DNA from 2 places in the Pseudomonas sp. MH9.3 genome. Region 2 is predicted to be linked to the other one. Evidence: predicted binding sites of a transcription regulator. Region 2 holds the regulator's gene; the other holds the start of a gene.
What was found. The regulator FliA, encoded in region 2, starts transcription of late flagellar genes. The targets are predictions, from matches to a motif close to CTAAAGTTTNNNNNNNNNNNGCCGNTAA.
Positions count from the first base shown of each region.

Region 1 (4,695 bases), 1.1 Mb from region 2:
TGGCATGTTTATGGTGTTGCCGGTGCTGGCGACCTATGGAATGGATCTCGCAGGAGCGACCCCCGCACTCATCGGCCTGGCGATTGGCGCCTACGGTCTGACCCAGGCCATTTTTCAGATTCCGTTCGGGATCATTTCCGACCGCATCGGCCGCCGCCCCGTGATTTACCTCGGCCTGATCGTCTTCGCGCTCGGCAGCGTGCTCGCGGCCCAGGCCGATTCGATCTGGGGCGTGATCGCCGGACGCATCCTGCAGGGCGCTGGCGCGATTTCCGCGGCGGTCATGGCGCTGCTCTCGGACCTGACCCGCGAACAACATCGCACCAAGGCCATGGCAATGATCGGGATGACTATCGGGCTGTCGTTCGCCGTGGCCATGGTGGTCGGCCCGCTGCTGACCAGTGCGTTCGGCCTGCATGGGCTGTTCCTGGCCACCGGCGGCATGGCGCTGATCGGCATTGTCATCGTCGCGTTCATGGTGCCGCGCTCTACCGGCACCTTGCAGCACCGTGAGTCCGGTGTGGCGCGCAAGGCGCTGCTGCCGACGCTCAAGCATCCGGACCTGCTGCGCCTGGATTTAGGTATCTTCGTGTTGCACGCCATGCTGATGTGCAGCTTCGTCGCCTTGCCCCTGGCGCTGGTGGAAAAAGCCGGTCTGCCCAAGGAGCAGCACTGGTGGGTCTATCTCACTGCGTTGTTGATTTCGTTCTTCGCCATGATCCCGTTCATCATCTATGGCGAGAAGAAACGCAAAATGAAACGAGTTCTGCTCGGCGCCGTCGCGACATTGATGCTCACTGAACTATTCTTCTGGCAGTTCGGCGACAGCCTGCGGGCGCTGGTGAGCGGCACGGTGGTGTTCTTCACCGCGTTCAACCTGCTGGAGGCGTCATTGCCTTCGCTGATCAGTAAGGTTTCACCGGCCGGAGGCAAGGGCACGGCGATGGGGGTGTATTCCACCAGCCAGTTCCTCGGTTCCGCGTTGGGCGGCATCATGGGCGGCTGGATGTTCCAGCATGGCGGTCTGTCGGTTGTGTTCCTCGGATGCGCCGGGCTGGCTGCACTTTGGCTGGCCTTTGCTGTTACCATGCGCGAACCTCCCTACGTCACCAGTCTGCGTTTACCGCTGTCGCCCGAGGCGATGCGCGAAGCCGGTCTGGCAGAGCGCCTGAAGGCCGTCGTTGGAGTAACGGATGCAGTAGTGGTCGCTGAAGAGGCGGCCATTTACATTAAATTGGACACCGAATTATTGGATCGCGCGACGCTCGAGCAACTGGTCAACCCAGTGCCGACAGCGCGCCCAGCCTAGGAGAACGTTATGGCCCGTGGGGTTAACAAAGTCATATTGGTCGGTACATGCGGCCAGGATCCCGAAGTTCGCTACCTGCCTAACGGTAACGCCGTGACCAACCTGAGTCTGGCGACCAGCGAACAGTGGACCGACAAGCAGACCGGCCAGAAGGTCGAGAAAACCGAATGGCACCGTGTGTCGATGTTCGGCAAGGTTGCCGAAATCGCCGGTGAATACCTGCGCAAAGGTTCGCAGGTCTACATCGAAGGCAAACTGCAGACCCGCGAGTGGGAAAAGGACGGTATCAAGCGTTACACCACTGAAATCGTGGTCGACATGCAAGGCACCATGCAACTGCTGGGCGGCCGTCCACAGGGCGACCAACAGGGCCAGGGCGGCATGTCCAACTCGGCACCGCGTCCACAGCAGTCGCGTCCACAGCCAAGCCAGCAGCCACAGCGTGAGTCGCGTCCAGCGCCACAACAGGCCGCGCCACAGCCGGCTCCGGATTTCGACAGCTTTGATGACGATATTCCGTTCTGATCGACGCCCGCGCTGGCACCCAGCGCTCAGCTGATCCCAACGCCCCTGCGGATTGCAAAATCCCAGGGGCGTTTTCGTATGCGCTCAAATAGTCGCAACGCTCGCCGCCATTCTCCTGCACACAATCATCACACAGCGTTGATATCAACGCGACATCACTTTTCTTCAAGCGTTCCAGAGTTGTACAAATATAAAAAAATGTACAACTTTTCTTAAAGTTCTCAATCTCAATGCCGACACCGAGCATGAAACGATTAGTTACATGCACAGCGTGATTAGCCAAATGTGCCAGACAGAGCCAGGCATTTGAGAGAAAACGGACAGTTCTCACCTATAAACCTTCCACAAACTGTCCCATTGCGGGCTGTGAGAACTGTATGAATATCCTTGCTCCTGCCGTACACCTGGCCAGCCGTTTACGTTTCCCCACCAAATTCGGCGTGCTGGCAATCATCGTCCTGATCCCTCTGGTGCTGCTTGGCTCCCGTATCGTCCACCAGATCAACGAGAGTCTAGAAGTCATCCGCTCCGAACAATCGGGCCAACGCTATCTGTTGGACGTGACCCCTGTGCTGCGCTTGTCGATGTTGCAACGCGCACTCACCAACCGCCTGCTCAGCGGTGACAAGAGCGCGCAGCCCGATCTTTCCGCCAACCAGGCAAAGCTGGAAGACGCATTTTCTAAACTGGCCACCACCGACCGCCAGTTCAACGCCCAGCTCGAAACCGGTGACCGCGTGCAGCGCCTGCGTGCCGGGGCGCAGCGCCTGATTGAGCTGGCCAAGGGCGACGCCAACCCGAGCACTACCTTCGACGAGTGGAACGATCAACTCACCGAAACCCTGAACTTCGTTTATTACGTATCGGCCACCTCGGGCATGGTGCTCGATGAAGACTTTGCCTCGCTGTTCATGATCGACCAGAGCACCTTGCGGTTGCCGCGCCAGATCAATATCGTCGGCCAATTGCGCGGTCTGGTCAGTGGGCTGCATGAGGGGCAGGTATTGAGCCCGGGCACGCGTGGCGTGATCAGGGCGATGCTCAAGAACGAGGTGATGATCCACAAGGAGCTCCAGCAGAGCCTGGACCTTTTGCGTCGTCGCGAGCCGGCCCTGGCCGATCGCATTCAGGCACCGATTACCAGTGCCTTTGCGAGCCTGGAGGGTTTTCGCGCCGATCTTGATCTGATGATTGGCTCCACCACCGACACCATCAGTGGCGTGCAGAACCTGCCGGCCAAGGGCAACGCGGTAGTCGCCGAGTTGTACAAGGCGCAGGACACCCTGCAAGACGCGCTGTTGAAGAGACTGGAACGCCGTGTCCAGGAAAAAAGCGCAGAGCGCCTGCTCATCCTCGGCATGCTGGCCGGGCTTGGCCTGTTGCTGGTGTACGCCTTCAGCGGCATCTACAGCGCCATGCGGCGCACCCTCAACGATGTGTTGAGTGCCACGCAGCTGATTGCCCAGGGCGACCTGAGCACGCGCATTCCGGTGCGCGGCAACGATGAAATGGCCGACGTGGGCAACGCTCTCAACGCGATGGTGCAGGCCTTCAGTGCGTCGCTGTCGCAGGTTGAGCGCAGTTCGCAATCGGTGTCCGAGGCGGCCGCGCGCATGGGGGTGTCCATCGACGTGGCCAAACGCTCGATGAATGTGCAGCAAAGTGAAACCGAGCAAGTCGCCACGGCCATCAACGAGATGACTGCCAGCGTTGCCGATGTGGCGCAGAACACCGAGGGCGCCGCCCATGCCGCCGGGCATGCCAGTCAGTCTTCGATCGCAGGCCTTGCGAAGATGCAGGAAACCCGCGTCACCATCGAAGCCCTGGCCGAAGAAGTGGAGCGCAGCGCGCAGAAAGTCTCCGCGCTGGCCCAGCACAGCCAGCAGATCGGCGGGGTTATTGAAGTGATCCGTAACATCGCCGATCAAACCAACCTGCTGGCGTTGAATGCCGCCATCGAGGCGGCCCGTGCCGGTGAGCAGGGCCGCGGCTTTGCGGTGGTGGCGGACGAGGTCCGAACCCTGGCCTCGCGCACGCAGAACTCAACCGAAGAAATCCGCACCATTATCCAGGAGCTGCAACTGGCGACGTCCGCGGCCGTGGAGCAGATGAAGTCGGGCAAGTTGCGCGCGCAGGCCTGTCTCGAGTCTGCTCAACAAGCCTCGACCAGCCTGGATGCAATCAATGATGGCGTTGATCAGATCGTCGGCATGAACACGCAGATCGCCAGCGCAGCGGTGCAGCAACACGCCGTGTCCGAAGACATCAACCGCAACGTGACCGAAATTCGCAACGGCAGTATCACGTTGATGGAGGGCATCGAAGACAACGCTGCGACGGCGCAGGAGCTGTCGTTGCTGGCGGGGGAGCTGCGTACGGTGGTCTCGCGGTTCAAACTGTAGGGAAACAAAAGGACGCATTTATTGGCAGCCGTCGTGTGAATGAGTTCTGGCAGACTGGTGCAGTTTTTACACCACGCAGAAGGAAAACCGCGATGACCTGGTCTGCCAAGCAATACACCTTGTTCGAGCAACAACGTACCCGTCCCGTCCGCGATCTGGTCGCGGCCATCCCGAATGTCGACGTGCACAGCGCCGTCGACCTGGGCTGCGGCCCCGGTAACTCAACGCAGGTGTTGGCCGAGCGCTATCCGCAGGCGCAGGTCACCGGCATGGACAGTTCCGATGACATGTTGCTCGACGCCCGTCAGCGCCTGCCCAACCTTGATTTCGAGCTGGCGGATATCGGCGCCTGGAACCCTGCGCGGCAATTCGATGTGATTCTCGCCAACGCCTCTCTGCAATGGCTGCCCGACCACGCCACGCTCTACCCGCACCTGGTCAGTCATCTGACGCCGGGCG
Region 1 is NZ_CP133785.1:3,018,814-3,023,508, reverse strand. It holds gene RHM60_RS13240 (MFS transporter) at 1-1,309, shown strand, start outside; gene RHM60_RS13235 (single-stranded DNA-binding protein) at 1,319-1,834, shown strand; gene RHM60_RS13230 (methyl-accepting chemotaxis protein) at 2,212-4,236, shown strand; gene tam (trans-aconitate 2-methyltransferase) at 4,329-4,695, shown strand, end outside.
Region 1: the regulator FliA is predicted to act here: its motif matches at 2,047-2,074, upstream of RHM60_RS13230 (methyl-accepting chemotaxis protein).

Region 2 (4,695 bases):
GCCGAGGCTATCGCCAACAACGCTGCCAAGAGTCAAGATACCGCCGCGCTGGTGGCTTCGGTGCGCGTCGGATTGTCCCGCGCAATCGTGCAAAGCATTGTAGGGCTTGACTCCGAGCTGCCTGTTATCACCCTGGAGCCAAGGTTGGAACAGATTTTGCTCAATAGTATTCAGAAGGCAGGATTAGGCCAGGAAGAGGGCGTTCTGCTGGAGCCAAGCATGGCTGAAAAACTGCAGCGTTCGTTGATCGACGCCGCACAGCGCCAGGAAATGCAGGGCCAACCGGTGATTCTGCTGGTGGCAGGCCCGGTCCGAGCGATGTTGTCGCGGTTTGGACGCCTGGCAGTACCGAATTTGCACGTGTTGGCTTACCAGGAAATTCCTGACAATAAGCAAGTGACTATCGTCGCGACAGTAGGGCCCAACGGCTGAGGTAGTGGGTTATGCAAGTGAAGCGTTTTTTCGCCGCCGATATGCGTCAGGCCATGAAACTGGTGCGTGATGAGCTGGGCGCCGATGCTGCCATTATCGGCAACCGCCGCATCGCCGGCGGTGTGGAGCTGACGGCTGCCCTGGATTACACCCCCCAGGCCCTGGCGCCACGCGTGCCGAACATGGAACTCGAAGACGAGCTGCGCAAAACCGCCTCGCGCATTGTGTCGGCCCAGGCCGAGCTGAGCATGCGCGGCGACAGCGACACCACCACCAATCGCCAGCTGTTCGCCGGCCTGCCGCTGACTGCTGCCGAGCCGCTGGTGGAGCCGACTTTCGTTGAGCCGCCGCGTCCTGCCGCACCGGCCCCGGCTGCCGCCGTCGACCAGCGCGTCTTCGATTCGATGCGCTTTGAACTCAACGGCCTGCGCGAACTGCTCGAAGTACAACTGGGCTCGCTGGCCTGGAACCAGTTGCAAGGCAGCAAGCCGCAACAGGCCAACCTGTGGCGTCGCCTGCAACGCATCGGCCTGTCCGGCCCGCTGTCGCGCGACCTGCTGGCGCTGACCGGCAACATCGAGGAGCCCCGTCAGGCCTGGCGCATGCTGTTGGCGCACCTGGCGCGGATGATCGCCACCCCGGAAATCGAACCCCTCGAAGAGGGCGGTGTGATCGCCATGGTCGGCCCTGCCGGCATGGGCAAAACCACCACCCTGGCCAAGCTGGCCGCCCGTTACGTGCTCAAGTACGGCGCCAACAACATCGCGCTGGTGAGCATGGACAGCTACCGCATTGGCGCCCAGGAACAGCTCAAGACCCTCGGCCGCATTCTCAATGTGCCGGTGACCCACGTCGACCCGGGCCAGTCCCTGGCCAACGCCCTCGACCCGCTGCTGCGCAAGCGCGTGGTGCTGATCGACACCGCCGGCCTGCAAGCCAGCGATCCGGCGTTGCGCATGCAGCTGGAAAGCCTGGCCGGCCGTGGGATCAAGTCGAAAAATTACCTGGTGCTTGCAACCACCAGCCAGAAACAGGTTCTTACCGCTGCGTATCACAGTTACAAGCGCTGCGGTCTGGCCGGCTGCATCCTCACCAAGCTCGACGAAACCGCGAGCCTGGGCGAAGTACTGAGCCTGGCAATCAGTCATGAATTACCGGTCGCCTACCTGACCGACGGCCCGCGAATCCCGGATGATCTGCATCTGCCGCGTCGTCATCAGTTGGTCAGCCGTGCCGTGAGTGTGCAAATGCAAGACGAGCCTAGCGAGGAAGCGATGGCTGATATGTTCGCCGACCTTTACCACAACCCGGCAAAACGGGTCGGTTGAGGCAGGATGAACACCGTGAAATGTACCTACATCGATGGTCTGCAAGCGATTCAAGCGGCCAAGCCATGTAGCCTGCGTCTAAGCAAGACAAGGTAAAGAAATAAAATGGGCAGCATGCATCCCGTACAGGTGATCGCGGTGACCGGCGGCAAAGGTGGCGTCGGGAAAACTAACGTGTCAGTGAATTTGTCCCTGGCCCTGGCAGAGCTTGGCCGTCGCGTCATGCTGCTGGACGCTGACCTGGGCCTGGCGAACGTGGACGTTCTGCTGGGGCTGACCCCCAAACATACCCTTGCCGATGTGATCGAAGGGCGCTGTGAGCTGCGCGATGTGCTGCTGCAGGGGCCCGGCGGGATCCGCATCGTGCCGGCTGCCTCCGGCACCCAGAGCATGGTGCACCTGAGCCCGGCGCAGCATGCCGGCCTGATCCAGGCGTTCAGCGATATCGGCGACAACCTCGACGTACTGGTGATCGACACCGCCGCCGGCATCGGCGAGTCCGTGGTCAGCTTTGTGCGCGCCGCGCAGGAAGTGCTGCTGGTGGTGTGCGACGAGCCCACTTCGATCACCGACGCCTACGCCCTGATCAAACTGCTTAACCGTGACTACGGCATGAACCGCTTCCGCGTGCTGGCCAACATGGCCCAGAGCCCGCAGGAAGGGCGCAACCTGTTCGCCAAGCTGACCAAGGTCACGGATCGTTTTCTCGATGTCGCCCTGCAATACGTTGGCGCAGTTCCCTACGACGAATGCGTGCGAAAGGCTGTGCAAAAACAGCGTGCGGTCTACGAAGCATTCCCGCGTTCCAAGTGTGCGCTGGCATTCAAGGCGATTGCCCAGAAGGTCGATACCTGGCCGCTGCCCGCCAACCCGCGTGGGCATCTGGAGTTCTTCGTCGAGCGATTGGTGCATCAGACAAGCGCGGGTCCTGTGCTATGACATCCAGCGGCTACAACCTCTATAAAAAATCGGCACGCGACAGCCAGGGCGAATTGATCGAGCGCTATGCGCCGCTGGTCAAGCGCATTGCCTATCACCTGCTGGCGCGCCTTCCGGCCAGTGTGCAGGTCGAAGACCTGATCCAGGCCGGCATGATCGGCCTGCTCGAAGTGTCGACCAAGTACGACGCGAGCAAGGGCGCCAGTTTCGAGACGTATGCGGGTATTCGCATACGTGGCGCGATGCTCGATGAAGTGCGTAAAGGGGATTGGGCGCCGCGTTCGGTGCACCGCAATACGCGGATGGTCAGTGACGCAATTCGCTCAATTGAAGCAAAAACCGGTCGCGACGCTAAAGATCACGAAGTTGCGGCCGAACTCCAATTGAGTCTCGATGATTATTACGGGATTTTGAACGATACCTTGGGCAGCCGCCTGTTCAGTTTCGACGACCTGTTGCAGGACGGCGAACACGAAGGGCTGCACGAGGACGGCGCGAGTGCGCATATGGAACCGTCACGCGACCTGGAAGATGAACGTTTCCAGGGCGCACTGGCGGAAGCCATTGCCAACTTGCCGGAGCGTGAGCGCCTGGTCCTGGCGCTGTACTACGACGAAGAGCTGAACCTCAAGGAAATCGGTGAGGTCCTGGGGGTCAGCGAATCGCGTGTCAGCCAGTTGCATAGCCAGTGCGCAGCCCGTTTGCGGGGGCGTTTGGGAGAGTGGCGCGCGCGCTGACAGGCAGTGTGGGGACACTGCAGACGATACCGCGAGGGTCACGACCTTCGCGGGGTCGACCCGTGGTGGACCCGGCAGTCCTTTTTGTGTAACGCCTGTTGATTGAAATGGCGCGTCCAGGTGCTGGGCGCGTTTAAGACTGCTTGGAGGTCGAATTGGACAAGAACATGAAAATCCTCATCGTTGATGACTTCTCAACGATGCGGCGGATCATAAAAAACCTGTTGCGTGACCTTGGGTTCACAAACACGGTCGAGGCGGACGACGGCATTACGGCGATTCCGATCCTCAACAGCGGCAGCATCGACTTTCTGGTAACCGACTGGAACATGCCGGGCATGACTGGCATCGACTTGTTGCGCCATGTGCGCGCCGACGAAAAGCTGCGCAGCCTGCCTGTACTGATGGTGACCGCCGAAGCCAAGCGTGAACAGATTATCGAAGCCGCCCAGGCCGGGGTAAACGGTTACGTGGTCAAGCCATTCACTGCATTGGCGCTAAAAGAGAAGATCGAAAAAATCTTCGAACGCATCCACGGCTAATGCCATCGCGGGGGAGCTATGGAGCATAAAGAAACAACATTGGGCGATTTTGAGTCGACCCTGAAAAAACATGCTCACCAGTTGGTCGACAGCCTTGAAAAAGGTCATTTCGGCGACGCGGTGCAGTTGATCCATGAGCTTAACCAGACCCGTGACCGCGGCCTGTACCAGGAAGTGGGCAAGCTCACGCGCGAGCTGCACAGTGCGATCGTCAATTTCCAGATTGACCCGCACATGCCCCAGGCCGAAGAAATTTCGCAGATCACCGATGCCACCGAACGCCTGTCCTATGTGGTCAAGCTGACCGAAGCGGCGGCCAACCGCACCATGGACCTGGTGGAAAACGCCACGCCTCTGGTCAATGGCATGGCCACCGAGGCTCAAGCGCTTAGCCACGACTGGGGCCGCTTCATGCGTCGCGAAGTCGGTGCTGAAGAGTTTCGTGAACTGGCCCGTCGGGTCGACGGTTTTCTGTCGCGCAGCGAACAGGAAAACCGCACGGTGGCGAGCAACCTCAACGATATTTTGCTGGCCCAGGATTACCAGGACCTCACCGGTCAAGTGATCAAGCGCGTGACCCAACTGGTCACCGAAGTGGAAAGCAACCTGCTCAAACTGGTGCTCATGGCCGGGCAGGTCGATCGTTTTGCCGGCATCGAACATGACCGCGCGGCGATCCTCTCGGAAAAAGATCCACAAAAACATCTCGCCAAGGGT
Region 2 is NZ_CP133785.1:1,883,218-1,887,912, reverse strand. It holds gene flhA (flagellar biosynthesis protein FlhA) at 1-432, shown strand, start outside; gene flhF (flagellar biosynthesis protein FlhF) at 444-1,760, shown strand; gene fleN (flagellar synthesis regulator FleN) at 1,866-2,699, shown strand; gene fliA (RNA polymerase sigma factor FliA) at 2,696-3,436, shown strand; gene RHM60_RS07975 (chemotaxis response regulator CheY) at 3,604-3,978, shown strand; gene RHM60_RS07970 (protein phosphatase CheZ) at 3,997-4,695, shown strand, end outside.